DNA from 3 places in the Micromonospora sp. NPDC049081 genome. Region 1 is predicted to be linked to each of the others. Evidence: predicted binding sites of a transcription regulator. Region 1 holds the regulator's gene; each other region holds the start of a gene.

Region 1 (5,059 bases):
GGCCTGAACGGTGCAACTGCGGCCCGCGATGGGGAGCCGAAGCTCCCCGTCGAACTGACGGACTCCCCAGCCCCCGACGATGGCGAACAACGCCACCACGACACCGGCTGCCACGAATGTCCGTGTCCGCACCCGCACCTCCTGTTTCAGGGTCGGAGCCAGCCTACGTCGTCATCCGGGGACCCCGGGTCGGTCGACCGGTTCACGTTCCCGCACGGAACCGGAAGAAACCAGCTCAATCCGTCGGTACCCAGGCGGCGTCCCGCCGTTCGCGGAACGCCGCCACGCCCTCGCGGCCCTCGGCCGACAGGAAGTAACCGGTGGAGCGGGCGGACAGGTCGGCGATCTCCGCCCGCAGGTCCGTGGCCGGCGGTCGGCGCAGCAACTCCTTCGTCCCGGCCAACGCCCCCGGCGCCCCCCGGACCAGCGACGCGCAGTACCCGGCCACCGCCGCATCCAGCTCGGCGGCCGGTACGGCGGCGGTCACCAGGCCCACCTCGGCGGCCCGCCCACCGTCGAAGGTGTCGCCGGTCAGGTACAGCTCGGCAGCGGCCCGGGGATGCAGCCGGGGCAGCACGGTCGCCGAGATCACCGCCGGGATCACCCCGATCCGCACCTCGGTGAAGGCGAACGTCGCCTCCTGCGCGCAGACCGCCAGGTCCGCCGCCGCGATCAGGCCCAGACCGCCGGCCCGCGCCGGCCCGGCCACCTTCGCCAGCACCGGCTTCGGGCACTCCCGCACCGCCACCAGCACGTCACCGAGCATCCCGGCCGGCACCGACCCGCTGGCGTACGCCGCCGCCGTCTCCTTCAGGTCCGCCCCGGAACAGAAGACCGGGCCGGTGTGGTCCAGCACGACCACCCGGACCGCGTCGTCGGCGACCGCCGCGGCGATCCCGGCCAGCAGCTCGGTCATCAGCGCCGTGGACAGCGCGTTGCGGTTGTGCGGGCTGTCCAGGGTGAGCGTGGTCACCCCACGGGCCGTGGCGACCCGCACGAGTCGGTCGGGAGAGGTCATGCCGGGCACACTAGTGGCCATGCCCGGCGTCCTTCCAGATGGTGAGACCGTTCCCGTCGACGGCGCGCTGCCCACCACCGCCCTGCGGGAGGTCGGCGCGCGCGGTTTCGGCGTCTACCTGCACGTACCGTTCTGCGCCAGCCGCTGCGGCTACTGCGACTTCAACACCTACACCGCCGCCGAGCTGGGCGCAGGCGTCAGCCGGGAGTCGTACGCCGACACCGTGCTCGCCGAGTTGGCGCTCGCCGCCCGGGTGCTCGGCGACGCCCCACCACCGAGGGTCGACACGGTCTTCGTCGGCGGCGGCACCCCCACCCTGCTACCCGCCGACGACCTGGCCCGCCTGCTGGACGGCATCGACCGCACCTGGGGCCTGGCCGCCGACGCCGAGGTGACCACCGAGGCCAACCCCGAGTCGGTCACCCCGCAGTCGCTGAAGACCCTGCGGGCCGCCGGCTACACCCGGATCTCGCTGGGCATGCAGTCCGCCGCCGCCGGGGTGCTGGCGGTCCTCGACCGGACCCACCGCCCCGGCCGGGCCGCCGAGGCCGCCCGGGAGGCCCGCGACGCCGGGTTCGACCACGTCAACCTGGACCTGATCTACGGCACGCCGGGGGAGCGCGCCGAGGACTTCGCCGCCTCGCTGGACCAGGTCGTCGCCGCCGGGGTCGACCACGTCAGCGCGTACGCCCTGATCGTGGAGGACGGCACCCGGTTGGCCGCCCGGATGCGGCGCGGCGAGCTGCCGTACCCCTCCGACGACGTGGCGGCCGACCGTTACCTGGCGGCGGAGGCCGCCCTCGACGCGGCCGGGTTCTCCTGGTACGAGGTCTCCAACTGGGCCCGCAGCGAGGCGGCCCGGTGCCGGCACAACCTGCTCTACTGGACCGGGGCCGACTGGTGGGGCCTCGGCCCGGGGGCGCACAGCCACGTCGGCGGGGTGCGCTGGTGGAACGTCAAACACCCCAGCGCGTACGCGCAACGGCTCGCCGCCGGGCACTCGCCCGGCCTTGCCCGGGAGGTCCTCACCCCGGCCGAGGCGCACATGGAGGACGTGATGCTGCGGCTCCGGCTCGCCTCCGGGCTGCCGCTGGACGTGCTGGACGACGCGGGCCGGGCCGCCGCCGCCCGCGCGCTCGCCGACGGGCTGCTGGACCCGGTGGCCTACCCGCAGGGGCGGGCGGTGCTCACCCTGCGGGGCCGGCTGCTGGCCGACGCGGTGGTCCGCGACCTGCTGCCCTGAGCGTGGTCCCGCCGGCCCGCCGCGCACCGCAGCGGGGCGGGCCGGGGCCGGCGGTGGTGCCCGACCGGCCGGGGGAGCGGCCGGCCGGGGTTCACTTGATGAAACTGGTGGACATCGGGTAGCGGTAGGCCTGACCCTCGTTGGCCTTCATGCCGGCGATGATCCCGAACAGGATCTGGATCACCACGACCGCGATGCTGGGCAGGAAGAGCAGGCACCAGCTCACGAAGAGCAGCACGAACGCGATGATCGACCAGAGGATCTGGAAGTTCAGCGCGGCCAACGCCTGCGCCCGGACGGCCGGCGACTGCTGACCGCGTACCAGGTAGGCGATCAGCGGGGCGACGAAGCCGAGCGGGCCGAGGCTGATCAGCGCGCCGGCGGCCCCGCCGAAGTGCGCGACCAGCGCCCAGGTCTTGTCCTCGCTGTTGGCGTATCCACCGGTCGGGGCGCCGTACGCGCCGGCGGTCGGATATCCGCCACCGGCCGGCGGGTAGCCACCAGGCGGGCCGTAGCCACCGGGCGGGCCGTAGCCACCCGACGGGTCGTAGCCACCCGACGGCGGCTGGTCACCGGTGGGCGGCGGATACCCGCCGGGCGGGGGATACCCGCCTGCACCCGGTGCCCCGGACAGTGGTGCGGTGGGCGGCTCGTATGGCGAGCCCTGGCCAGCGTTCGGGTCCGGCGGGTAGCCGTCCCCCGCGCCGGGCGGGCGAGGTGGTTCAGTCATGCCCGTCACGGTAGGGGCTGCCGGCAAGGGTGCACCAGAGCGACACTGGTGAGGTTGGCCTCGACATTCGGTCAGCGGCCACGCCGGCAACCCACCGGGGCGGTCGCACCGACGGTCCGTCGTTGATCAACGCAGCGGCGGTACTGCCGTCGTAGACTGGCACTCGCTACAGTCGAGTGCCAGAGCGCTCGCCGGACGCGTCAGAAGTCCGGTCGCCGTGCGACAGGAGGTGGGAGATGGGTCTCGACGACCGCAAACTCGCCGTGCTGCGGGCGATCGTCGAGGACTACGTCGCCACGCAGGAGCCCGTCGGCAGCAAGACGCTCGTCGAGCGGCACCAGCTCGGGGTCTCCCCGGCGACCGTCCGTAACGACATGGCGGTGCTGGAGGAGGAAGGCTACATCCGGCAGCCGCACACCAGCGCCGGCCGGGTGCCCACCGACCGGGGCTACCGCCTCTTCGTCGACCGGCTCTCCCGGGTCAAACCGCTCAGCCCCGCCGAACGTCGGGCCATCGAGCGGTTCCTGGTCGGCGCGGTCGACCTCGACGACGTGGTGCACCGCACCGTACGGCTGCTGGCGCAGCTCACCCGGCAGGTCGCCGTCGTGCAGTACCCGTCGCTGGCCCGGTCGTCGGTGCGGCACCTGGAGCTGGTGCCGATCTCCACCACCCGGCTGATGCTGGTCATGATCGCCGACACCGGGCGGGTCGAGCAGCGGCTGGTCGAACTGCCCACGCCGGTCCCCGCCGACGACGTCACCGACCTGCGCCGGCTGGTCAACGAGAAACTGGTCGGCAGTCGGTTGTCCGACACCCCACCGCTGGTCCAGGCGCTGGTCGAGGAGTCCGCGCCGCACCTGCGCGGGGCCATGACCACCCTGTCCACCGTGCTGCTGGAGACCCTCGTCGAGCGCACCGAGGAGCGGTTGGCGCTCGCCGGCACCGCCAACCTCACCCGGGGCGGCCTGCTCGACTTCCAGGGTTCGCTGCGACCCATCCTGGAGGCGCTCGAAGAGGAGGTCGTCCTGCTCAAGCTGATCGGCGAGGCCGAACCGAGCACCACCCGGGTGCTGATCGGCGACGAGAACGAGGTCGACAACCTGCGGGCCGCCTCGGTGGTCAGCACCGGGTACGGCCCCGGCAGCACCATCGTCGGTGGGCTGGGCGTACTCGGCCCGACCCGGATGGACTACCCCGGCACCATCGCCACGGTGCGGGCCGTGGCACGCTACGTGGGCGAGCTGCTGGCCCAGAACTGACCAGTCAGGGCCGACGGCCGGCTCCGGCCGCCGACCGGCGCAACGCGAGACGAACATGAGGACACGGAACGCAGTGGCCAGGGACTACTACGGCATTCTCGGCGTCGGCCGGGAAGCCTCCGATGACGAGATCAAGCGCGCCTACCGCAAGCTGGCGCGGCAGTTCCACCCGGACGTCAATCCGGACCCGGAGGCACAGGAGAAGTTCAAGGACATCAACGCCGCGTACGAGGTCCTCTCGGACGACCGGAAGCGGCAGATCGTCGACCTGGGCGGCGACCCGCTCGCCCCGGGCGGCGGGGGCGCCGGTGGCCCGGGCGGCCCCGGCGGGGCCGGCCCGTTCGTCGGCTTCCAGGACATCATGGACGCCTTCTTCGGTGGTGCGGCCGGTGGGGCGCGCGGTCCGCGCCCGCGTACCCGCCCCGGAGCCGACGCGATCCTGCGGCTGGAACTGGACCTGCACGAGACCGCCTTCGGCGTCGAGGCCCCGATCACCGTCGACACCGCAGTGCTCTGCACCACCTGCTCCGGGGCGGGCACCGCAGCCGGCACCCACCTGGCGACGTGCGAGGCGTGCGGGGGCCGGGGCGAGGTGCAGTCGGTGCAGCGGACCTTCCTCGGCCAGGTGGTGTCGGCCCGCCCGTGCACCGTCTGCCAGGGCTACGGCACCACCATCCCGCACCCCTGCCCGACCTGTGCCGGCGACGGCCGGGTACGGACCCGCCGCTCGCTGACCGTCAAGATCCCCGCCGGGGTCGAGGACGGCATGCGGATCCGGCTCGCCCAGCAGGGTGAGGTCGGCCCGGGCG
Region 2 (5,059 bases), on a different contig from region 1:
GCGGTCTGAGGAGTAACCTTGCCGCTCGTGAGCACCGAGGATCTGGCCGGCGGCGGTGTGCCCGGCGATGACGACCGCGCGGTCGACCTCAGCGACGACTTCGTGGTGCTGCCTGAGCAGACCGCCGACGACACCGACTTCGGGTGGGGCGAGCGCCGGGGCGGCAACGACGACTGGTTGCTCGCCGAGCGCCCCCCACACTGGAGTTGACCATCGTCGGCCGCGGGTAGGCCGCAACATCCACTCCAGGGTGGCGACAATGCGGTTCCGGATGGGCGCGACAGCACTGTCTCGGCCCGCAGTCTGGCGGTCAGGCGGTGTGGTCGACGACGACCTTGCCGAAGACCTCGCCGCAGGAGTGGATCATCCTCGGATGACGACGCTGAAGCGGCTCCCTTCCGGCTGACCGACGGACCGTTGCGCCTGATCGGGGCGTACGGCCAGGTAGAGCGCAGACGAGCCGTCCCCGGCCCCGGCACCCACCACGTCGAGGACCAGGGCGTCGGCCGCCAGCAGAACAGGTGCTCCAGCGCTGCGTCCGGCCGGCAGCACGAGCAGGTCGACCCGTGCACCGGGGCGCAGGACCGCGAGGGCGGCCGGTTCGGCCAGGCGGACGGGCACTCCCACGAAGCCGCTCGGCAGCGGTACGGCAGCCGGGGTGCCTCCCTCGGCGGGCCTTCCGGTCTCCTGCGTACCGGACCGGGGGTCGCCCACCCCGTCGGTGACGCCGGCTCCGCTGACGCCCGGTCGTACCGTCCGATGGTGCGGCTGGCCGGACTGGCCGCCGACGGCGGGCCCGGCCACGGTCGGTGGGTCCGGACATCCCGCCGCGTCGACTGTGCCGGCGGGAGGTCTGGCCGCGCTGGGCCTGCCGGTGGCGGGATCTGTGGCACGGGGCCTCCCCATGGAAGGTCCCGCCGGGCCGAGGGCGACGGCAGGTGGCGGGGCACCGGTGGAACAGCCAGCCGGGGTGTCCATGACGATCACCGCCAGCCCCAGCAGGACCGCCACCAAGGCCGCCCGCAACATGGTCCCCCCACCGGGGCGACGCGGCCAGCGGAATGCTCGCAGCGAGCCTTCTCCATCGACCCCACCGGCCACCATGCAACACCCTCTGCCGCTCACCGGATGCCCTGGCGGCACCCCCCGGCCCAGCAGGCTATGTCCCACCCACCCAAACCCCACGCCCCCTCACCCACACCCTGTGGACAACACCCCACCTGTGGAAAACCCCCACCCCCACCCCGCCCCCGCCCACCCACCCCCGTCCCCGCCCACCCACCCCCGTCCCCACCCACCCACCCCCGTCCCCGCCCACCCACCCCCGTCCCCACCCACCCACAAGTGGCGTGATCAAGAGGTTTGCGTCAAATACCGCGATCAACTTGACGCAAAGCTCTTGATCACGGGGGCGGCGTGACGCAAACCTCTTGATCACGGGGGTGGGAGGGGGCAGTGGGGAGGGGAAGCGGTTGGGGAGGGGCGGTGGGGGAGGGGGTCAGGAGGTCGTGGTGGTGGGGGCGGGCTTGGTGGAACTGGTCGAGCCCGAGGGGCCGGAGGTGGTGGACGAGGAGGACGAGTTGGGGGTCGAGGAACCGCCCGAGGTCGACGACGAGCCGGAGCCCGAGGAGTCGCCACCGGAAGAGGTGCCCTCCGACTTCGCCGGCTTCGTCGTGCCGCCCTTGCCCTCGGTGCCCGCCGCCCGGGAGTCGGTGCGGTAGAAGCCGGAGCCCTTGAACACGACACCGACCGAGTTGAAGACCTTGCGCAGCCGCCCCTCGCACGCGGGGCACTCGGTCAGCGGCTCGTCGGAGAACGACTGCACCGCCTCGAGCTGGTGGCCGCACGCGGTGCAGGCGTACTGGTACGTGGGCACGTTCTCCTCCGGATCTGGTTCAGCCGATTGGCACTCGACGTATTCGAGTGCCAATGGTGCGTCATCGGACCCGGGTTCGTCCAGCGGACGTGATCGTCACCCACCCGCCGGGAGGTCCGGACCAGCGGGGAGCAGGCGCGAACCGGACCTCGGCGAGCCGGGTCCGCACCCCACCACCGGCGAAGTCCGACGTCGTCACTGCACCGCGCCACCACTGAGCCCGACGCCGTCAGCCGCCGGCAGAGCCCGACGCCGTCAGCCGCCGGCAGAGTCCGACGCCGTCAGCCGCCGGCGGAGTCCGACGCCGTCAGCCGCCGGCGGAGTCCGACGCCGTTAGCCGCCGGCGGAGTCCGACGCCGTCAGCCGCCGGCGGAGTCCGACGCCGTCAGCCGCCGGCGGAGTCCGACGCCGTCAGCCGCCGGCCGAGCCCGACGCCGTCAGCCGAAGCGGGGCCCGACGCCGTCAGCCGACCGCAGCATCAGCTGGGCCCGACGCCGTCAGCGGAATCCCGTCCAGGGTGAGCAGGCGCAGACCTTCCGACGGGGTGAGGGCCGCCCGCACCGGCCGGTCGTGCGGCTGGGCGGGCAGCGCCGGGAGCAGTTCGCCGTCGTGCAGCAACGCCACGGTCATGGTGGCCGCCGGTACCCGGGCCAGCGCCCGGTCGTAGGAGCCGCCGCCCCGGCCCAGCCGTAGGCCGTGCCGGTCCACCGCCAGGGCGGGCACCACCACCAGGGATGCTCCGACGATCGCCGTCCGGCCCCGCCGGGGTCCGTCCGGCTCGCGCATCCCCCGGCCGGCGGCGACCAGGGTGCCCGGTCCGGCGTACGGGGCCCAGTCCAGGTCGAGGTCGTCGCGGAGCACGGGCAGCAGCAGCTCCGCCCCGGCCGGCAGCGCGGCCCGGAGCACCTCGGGCAGGTCGGGGCCGCCCGGCTCGGAGCCGACCGGCACGTACCCGGTCATCGTGGCCGGCCGCAGGCGGCGTACCAGCGCGGTCAGTTCGGCCTGGACGCGCGTCGCGGCGGCGGCCCGGTGGGCTGCGGTGAGCGCCCGGCGGCGGGCGAGCAGCGCGGCGCGTGTCTCGCGTTTGGCCGCGTGGAGGGCTTCCGCTTCATCAGAAAAATCGGGCACGCAACACTCCTGACGCAACGCTGTCAAAGTGGTCGCTCTGTGTCAGCATCGCAGGAACGGGCCTGGAACTTCCGGGGGGACAGCGTTGACGCTACGCGGGCGGTTGACGGCGGCCTTCCTCACGGTGGTGCTCGGTCCGGTGCTGCTCGGCGCGGTCTTCGTCGGCACCACCCTGTCGACGGTGGACCGCACCCGGTCCACCGAACGGCTCGGCCTGGCCGCGTCCGCCGTGCGTACCTCGATCGACGCGTTGTGCCAGCAGTTGCGGGCCGCCGCCGACGCGGTGGCCCTGCGCCCCGATCCGGCGACCCGGGCGGGCGCGGCGGGTCAGGTGGTCAGCCGGGGGTTGGCCACCGCCGTGCTGGTCACCGACGTGACCGGCGGCACCACGTACGCCACCCCGGGTGGGCCGGCGACCCCGTGGCAGGACTGCGCGGGCGTCCGCACCGGCGGACCGGTCCGGGCGCTCAGCGCCCGGGTGGACCTGCGTGACCCGGCGGGCACGCCGCTCGGCGCGGTGGCCGCCGCCGAGGTGGTCGACCCGGCGTTCGTGGCCCGGCTGGCCGCCGCGACCGGCGTCGCGGTCACCCTCCTCGACGACACCGCCGGCCCCGACCGGATCACCCACACCACCGAGACCCGTCGGGTACGCGACGCGGTGCTCGCCGCCGCCGGCACCCTCGACGGTGACCGGGTCACCGCGACCCGGGACGGCCGGTACGTGCGGCGGCTCGGGCCGGCCCCGGGACAGCCGTTGCCGCTGGTCCTTTCCGTGGCCGGGGAGCGACCGTCGGGCCTGCCGGCGGCACTGGTCGGGGCGGTGCTGCTCGCCGTGGTGGTGGCGGTGCTGACGGCGTGGCGGCTGGCCCGGGTCACCACCCGGCCGTTGGTGGAGTTGGCCGGTGCGGTGGACCGGGTCGCCCGGGGTGACCTGACCGCCCGGGTGCCGGTGCGCAGCCGGGACGAGATCGGCGGGCTCGCTGCCGCGTTCAACCGGATGATCCGGGAGACCGCCGGGTACGTGGCTGCGCTGACCAGCAGCCGGGACCAGTTGCGGGGGCACCTGAGGGTGCTCGGGGACACCCTGGCCAGCACCCACGACCTGCAACGCATCCTGCGGGTGATCCTGCACAGCGCGATCGCGGCGACCGGGGCGCGGGCCGGGGCGGTGCTGCTGGTCGACGACGCCGGGGTGCTCGTCGGGCAGTGCGCGGAAGGGCTGGCCGGGCGTTGCCCGCCGGGCACCGAGCCGGAGGAGTTGCGGGTGCCGGTGGGGACGGGGGTGGTCGGTGCGGTCGCCGCCACGGGTGAACCGCAGCGGGGCCGGGTCCCGCCGGGCCCGACGCCGACCGGCGAACCGTGGTGCGAGACGTACGTGGCGGTGCCGTTCACCGCACCCGGTGGGGACGCCGCCGGCCGGGAACCGGCGGTCGGGGTGCTGGTCCTCTACGACCGGTTGGGCGTCGGCGAGTTCGACGACGACGACCTGGCGACCCTGCGGACCTTCGCCGGGCACGCGGCGGTGGCGGTGGAGAACGTCCGGGTGCACGAGGAGGCGCAGCGGTTGTCGTTGACCGACCCGCTGACCGGGCTGTGGAACTACCGGTACCTGCGTGAGTCGCTGCGCCGGGAGGTGGAACGGGCCAGCCGGTTCGGCCGGATGCTCAGCATCCTCGTCCTCGACCTGGACCGGTTCAAGACCGTCAACGACAGTTACGGGCACGCCGCCGGGGACGCCGTGCTCGCCGAGTTCGCCCGCCGGGTCCGGGGCGAGATCCGCGAGGTGGACCTGGCCTTCCGGCAGGGCGGTGAGGAGTTCGTGGTGCTGCTGCCGGAGACCGATGCCCGGGGCGCGGCGACCGTCGCCGAGCGGTTGGGTGCGGCGGTGCGGGAGGCCCCGGTCGTGGTCGCCGGCCACGCGGGTGTCCCGACCACGATCGCGGTGTCGGTCTCGATCGGCATCGCCGTCTATCCCGACCACGCCTGCACCGGCGCGGAGGTGCTGGACGCCGCCGACGAGGCGTTGTACGCGGCCAAGGGCGCCGGCCGTGACGG
Region 3 (5,059 bases), on a different contig from region 1:
GCTGGTCAACTCCAACTCGGTGACCCACTTGCAGGCCGACACGTACCCGTAGAGGCCCGGCACCACCATCCGCACCGGGAACCCGTGCTCGACGGGCAGCGGCTCGCCGTTCATCCCCACCGCCAGCAGGGCGTCCCGGCCGTCGCGCAGCACCGCCGTCGGGGTACCGCAGGTCCAGCCGTCGACCGAGCGGCCGACCACCTGGTCGGCCCCCTCCTCCGGTTCCGCCTCGTCGAGCAGTTCCCTGATCGGGACGCCCAGCCAGCGGGCGTTGCCGATCAGGTCCCCGCCCACCTCGTTGGAGACGCAGGCGAGGGTGACGTAGCGCTCCACCATCGGGCGGGCGAGCAGCTCGGCGAAGGTCAGCTCGATCGGCTTGCGTACCCGGCCGTGGATGCGCAACCGCCAGGTCTCCGGATCGACCTGCGGCACCACCAGCGCCGTGTCGATCCGGTAGAAGCCACCGTTCGGCGTGGTGTAGGGGGCGAGCTGGGCCAGCGACAGGTCCGCGCCGGCCGGCACCGTAGGCGCCGCCGCCGACGGGGTGGGCAACGCGACCGCCTCCCGGGCCGCCGAGACCCCCCGCCGCCCGGCGAGCCAGTGCCCGCCCAGCCCCACCACGGTCGCCGTGCCCGCCAGCAGGCCGGCCCCCCGCAGGAACCGCCGCCGGGACTCGGGGTCGGTCGACTCCAACGGTTCCCAGCCGGCCGGTGGCCCGGCGGCCGGGGCCGGATCGCCCGGCACGACGGACCGCTCCACCGCAGGCCCCGGGGTCGGCTCACCCATCGACGTGGCGGACGACCCGACGGCTGCGGGCCCCCCTGCGGCCGGGGACGGGGACACCTCCGCCGCCGGGGACGGCCCGGACGGAGCCGGCTCACCGGAAGGAGCCGGCGCGGGGTGGGCCGGCGGGGTGGACGGGAGCGCGGTGGGTGGCAGCGCGGCGGATGGCAGGGCGGTGGGTGGCTGCCAGGGCCAGGGGTCGAGCTGCCACGGGCCGGCCACGAACGCCCAGAGCACCAGCGCACCCAGCCCTCCGCCGAGCAGGGCCGGAAGGGTGTCGGCGGCGTCCGCGCCGGCCCGGGTGAGCGCGGCGGCGGCACCGAGACCGGCGAACACCGTGATGCCCAACAGCCCCACGGCCAGCCGGCGGGCGGCGAGCACACCGATCCCGGCGGCGAACGCCGCCAGCAGCACCGCCGTACCCACCAACAGGGCGATCTTGTCGTACCGGCCGAAGACGTCGATGGCGAACTGCTTGAGCGGCTCGGGGACCGTGTCGACCACCACCCCGCCGACCGCGATCAGCGGGGCGGAACGTGGGCCGGTGAGGACGGCGACCGGCTCGGCGACACCGATGGCCACCACGGCGGCGGTGACCCCGGCCAGTGCGGCGAAGCCGCGGGGGGTGGTGCTCATCCGGCCAGTGTCGTCGATCGACCGGGCCGGCCGCCAACCACGTCACCGATCCGTAAGCAGCCGCCCCCGGACGCGTCAGGGCGCACCGCCGAGGTACGACGGTGCGCCCTGAACAGGCGTACTACCGGGTCAGAAACCCGGGCCGTGCTGGTGGCCGTGACCGTGGCCGTGGCCGTGCCCACCGGCGGCGGCCGGCTCCGGCTGCTCCGGCTTCTCCACCACGAGGCTCTCGGTGGTCAGCAGCAGACCGGCGATCGAGGCGGCGTTGGTGACCGCGTTACGGGTCACCTTCACCGGGTCGATGATGCCGGACTTGACCAGGTCGACGTACTCGCCCTTGGCGGCGTCGAGGCCGTGGCCCCACTCCTTGCCCGCGACCTTCTCGACCACCACGTAACCGTCGTGGCCGGCGTTCTGGGCGATCCAGCGCAGCGGCTCGACCAGCGACTTGCGCACGATCGAGACACCCACCTTCTCGTCACCGGTCAGGCCCAGGTCGTCGTCGAGCACCGAACGGATCTGGGCCAGCGCGGCGCCGCCGCCGGGAACCGTACCCTCCTCGACCGCGGCCTTGGTCGCGGCGATCGCGTCCTCGATGCGGTGCTTGCGCTCCTTCATCTCGACCTCGGTCGCCGCGCCCGCCTTGATGACCGCGATGCCACCGGAGAGCTTCGCCAGCCGCTCGGCCAGCTTCTCCCGGTCCCAGTCGGAGTCGGACGCCTCGATCTCCTTGCGGATCTGGGCGACCCGGTCGGCGACCTCGGCGGACTGGCCGCCGCCGTCGATGACGGTGGTGTTCTCCTTGTCGACCACGACGCGCCGGGCGGTGCCGAGCGCCTCCAGGCCGACCTGGTCGAGGCGGTAGCCCAGCTCCGGGGCGACCAGCTCGGCGCCGGTCAGGATCGCCATGTCCTGCAGCATCGCCTTGCGGCGGTCGCCGAAGCCCGGGGCCTTGACCGCGCAGACCTTGATGGTCTTGCGGATCGCGTTGACCACCAGGGTCGACAGCGCCTGGCCGTCGACGTCCTCGGCGACGATCAGCAGCGGCTTGCTGTTCTGGAGGACCTTCTCCAGCAGCGGCAGCAGCTCCTCGATCGCCGAGATCTTCTGCGTGGTGATGAGGATGTACGGGTCGTCCAGCACCGACTCCTGCGACTCGGAGTCGGTGACGAAGTTGGGCGAGATGAAGCCCTTGTCGAACTGGAGACCCTCGGTCACCTCCAGCTCGGTGGTGAGGGTGGAGCCCTCCTCGACGGTGATGACACCGTCGCGGCCGACCCGCTCCATCGCCTCGGCGATCAGCTCGCCGATGGTGGCGTCCTGCGCGGAGATCGTCGCCACGTGCGCGATCGACTCCTTGTCGGCCACCTCGACGGCCCGGCCGAGCAGCGCCTCGGAGACCTTGGTGGCCGCCGCGTCGACACCCCGCTTGAGGCCGGTCGGGTTGGCCCCGGCGGCCACGTTGCGCAGACCCTCGCGCACCATCGCCTGGGCCAGCACGGTCGCGGTGGTGGTCCCGTCGCCGGCGACGTCGTTGGTCTTCGTCGCCACCTCCTTGACCAGCTGCGCGCCGAGGTTCTCGTACGGGTTGGTGAGCTCGATCTCCTTGGCGATGGTCACACCATCGTTGGTGATCGTCGGCGCACCGAATTTCTTGTCCAGGACGACGTTGCGCCCGCGCGGGCCGAGGGTGACCTTGACCGTGTCCGCGAGGGCGTTGACACCGTGCTCCAGCAGGTGTCGGGCGTCGTCCGAGAAGCTCAGGATCTTCGCCATGAATGTCCCTTCGAAGCGTCGTCGCCCCGGCCCGGCGAGCCGGACCGGGGCGACGACACTGGAATCGGTTGGTTACTTCTCGATGACCGCGAGAACGTCGCGGGCGGAGAGCACCAGGTACTCCTCGCCGGCGTACTTGATCTCGGTGCCGCCGTACTTCGAGTAGAGAACGGTGTCGCCGACCTTGACGTCGAGCGGCACGCGGTTGCCCTTGTCGTCGATCCGGCCCGGGCCGACGGCGAGGACGGTGCCCTCCTGCGGCTTCTCCTTGGCGGTGTCGGGGATCACGATGCCCGACGCCGTGGTGGTCTCAGCCTCGTTCGCCTGGACCACGATGCGGTCCTCGAGCGGCTTGATCGCAACCTTGGTCGCGGTAGTCACGGGCATACCCTCCTGGGGTACTTGGTTTCGTTGCCGGCCGAGAGTCCGACCAGCGTCAATCTGCCACATGCCACCGGGCGGGGCCGTCGTCGCGGGTGCCGGTCCGCCTGGCGTTCAGCACCCGGACCAGGTGGTCCGGACGCTGGCACCCTCAGGGTGAGAGTGCTAATCGCAGGTTATTCCTCGGCTAGCACTCCGTCAAGGAGAGTGCCAATCCGCCGCCCTTCGTGTCGACCGGGCGGTGCCCGACCCGACGGCGGCGGTCCGGCGGTGCGGACACCGGCCGGAGGCCGCGACACCGCCCGGAGGCCGCGACACCGGCCCGACCGAGTCGGCCCGCCGGCCGGGCCGGACAATGAGGGCGTGGATCTCGACCAGTTCGCCGCGCTGCGTACCCCCGAGGGGTCGGTCGTGCTCGCCGCGGCGACCGAGGTGGCCGGCGGCGACCCGCTGGTCGCGGCGGCGGCGCTGCGGTCGCGTGGGGTGCCCCCCGGGCTGGCCGCCGCCGCGCTGACCCAGGCCGAGCTGCGTCGCCGGGCGGTCGGCAAGTTCGGCCCCGAGGCGGCCGGGATGTTCCTCACCCGCCCCGGCCTGGAGCAGGCCACCCGTCGGGTCGTCGCCGACCGGCGGGCCGGGCGGCTCGCCGCCGCCGGGGTGCGCACCCTCGCCGACCTGGGCTGTGGCCTCGGCGCCGACGCGCTCGCCGCCGCCCGCGCCGGCATCCGGGTGTACGGGGTGGAGGCCGACCCGGTCACCGCCGCGCTGGCCGCCGCGAACGCCGAGGCGGCCGGCCTGGCCGGGCGGTTCACCGTCGAGTGCGGCGACGCGACGGCGTTCGACGTGACCCGGGTCGACGCGGTCTTCTGCGATCCGGCCCGGCGGCGGGCCGGCACCGGACGACGGATCTTCGACCCGAACGCCTACTCGCCGCCGTGGGACTTCGTCACCGGGCTGGCCGGCCGGGTGCCGCACACGGTGGTGAAGGTGGCCCCCGGCGTCGACCACGCGTTGATCCCGGCCGGGGCCGAGGCGGAGTGGGTCAGCGTCGACGGGGACCTGGTCGAGGCGGCCCTCTGGGGCGGCCCGCTCGCCGAGGTGCCCCGCCGGGCGACCGTGCTGAGGGCGGGGACCGCCGACCGGCACCGCCCGGCGGACGGTTCTCCCACCTGCCGTACCGCCGACCGCGATCCGGTCGCCGTCCACCAGCTGACCGGCACCGGTGCGGCCGAGGCCACGGTCGGACCGGTGCGGCGCTACCTGTACGACCCGGACCCGGCGGTGGTCCGGGCGCACCTGGTCGCGGAGCTGGCCGGCACGCTCGACGCGACGCTTGCCGATCCGAGCATCGCCTACCTCTATGCCGACGCCCCGCGGCCGACCCCGTTCGGCCGGTGCCTGGAGATCGTCGACGTGTTGCCGTTCTCGCTGAAGCGGCTGCGCGCACTGCTGCGGGAGCGCCGGGTCGGCCGGGTCGAGATCCTCA

The links. Region 1 encodes HrcA, which represses chaperone genes, less so after heat shock. Its sites were predicted from a motif close to GGTTNGCACNCTCNNNNNGAGNGTGCNAACC; they were not measured.
Region 2: a site for HrcA is predicted at 1,902-1,932, ahead of AB0B63_RS26925 (FmdB family zinc ribbon protein). Genes of this name have one in related genera too.
Region 3: a site for HrcA is predicted at 3,717-3,747, ahead of groES (co-chaperone GroES). Genes of this name have one in related genera too.

Annotation. Positions count from the first base shown of each region.
Region 1 is NZ_JBEZEK010000028.1:57,288-62,346, forward strand. It holds gene AB0B63_RS28090 (hypothetical protein) at 1-138, opposite strand, end outside; gene AB0B63_RS28095 (enoyl-CoA hydratase-related protein) at 236-1,018, opposite strand; gene hemW (radical SAM family heme chaperone HemW) at 1,038-2,261, shown strand; gene AB0B63_RS28105 (DUF4870 domain-containing protein) at 2,353-2,991, opposite strand; gene hrcA (heat-inducible transcriptional repressor HrcA) at 3,228-4,250, shown strand; gene dnaJ (molecular chaperone DnaJ) at 4,324-5,059, shown strand, end outside.
Region 2 is NZ_JBEZEK010000025.1:31,630-36,688, reverse strand. It holds gene AB0B63_RS26935 (hypothetical protein) at 28-210, shown strand; gene AB0B63_RS26930 (hypothetical protein) at 364-804, opposite strand; gene AB0B63_RS26925 (FmdB family zinc ribbon protein) at 1,499-1,876, opposite strand; gene AB0B63_RS26920 (5-formyltetrahydrofolate cyclo-ligase) at 2,339-3,004, opposite strand; gene AB0B63_RS26915 (diguanylate cyclase) at 3,090-5,059, shown strand, end outside.
Region 3 is NZ_JBEZEK010000002.1:120,435-125,493, reverse strand. It holds gene AB0B63_RS04440 (molybdopterin-dependent oxidoreductase) at 1-1,419, opposite strand, end outside; gene groL (chaperonin GroEL) at 1,549-3,195, opposite strand; gene groES (co-chaperone GroES) at 3,268-3,582, opposite strand; gene AB0B63_RS04425 (methyltransferase domain-containing protein) at 3,940-5,059, shown strand, end outside.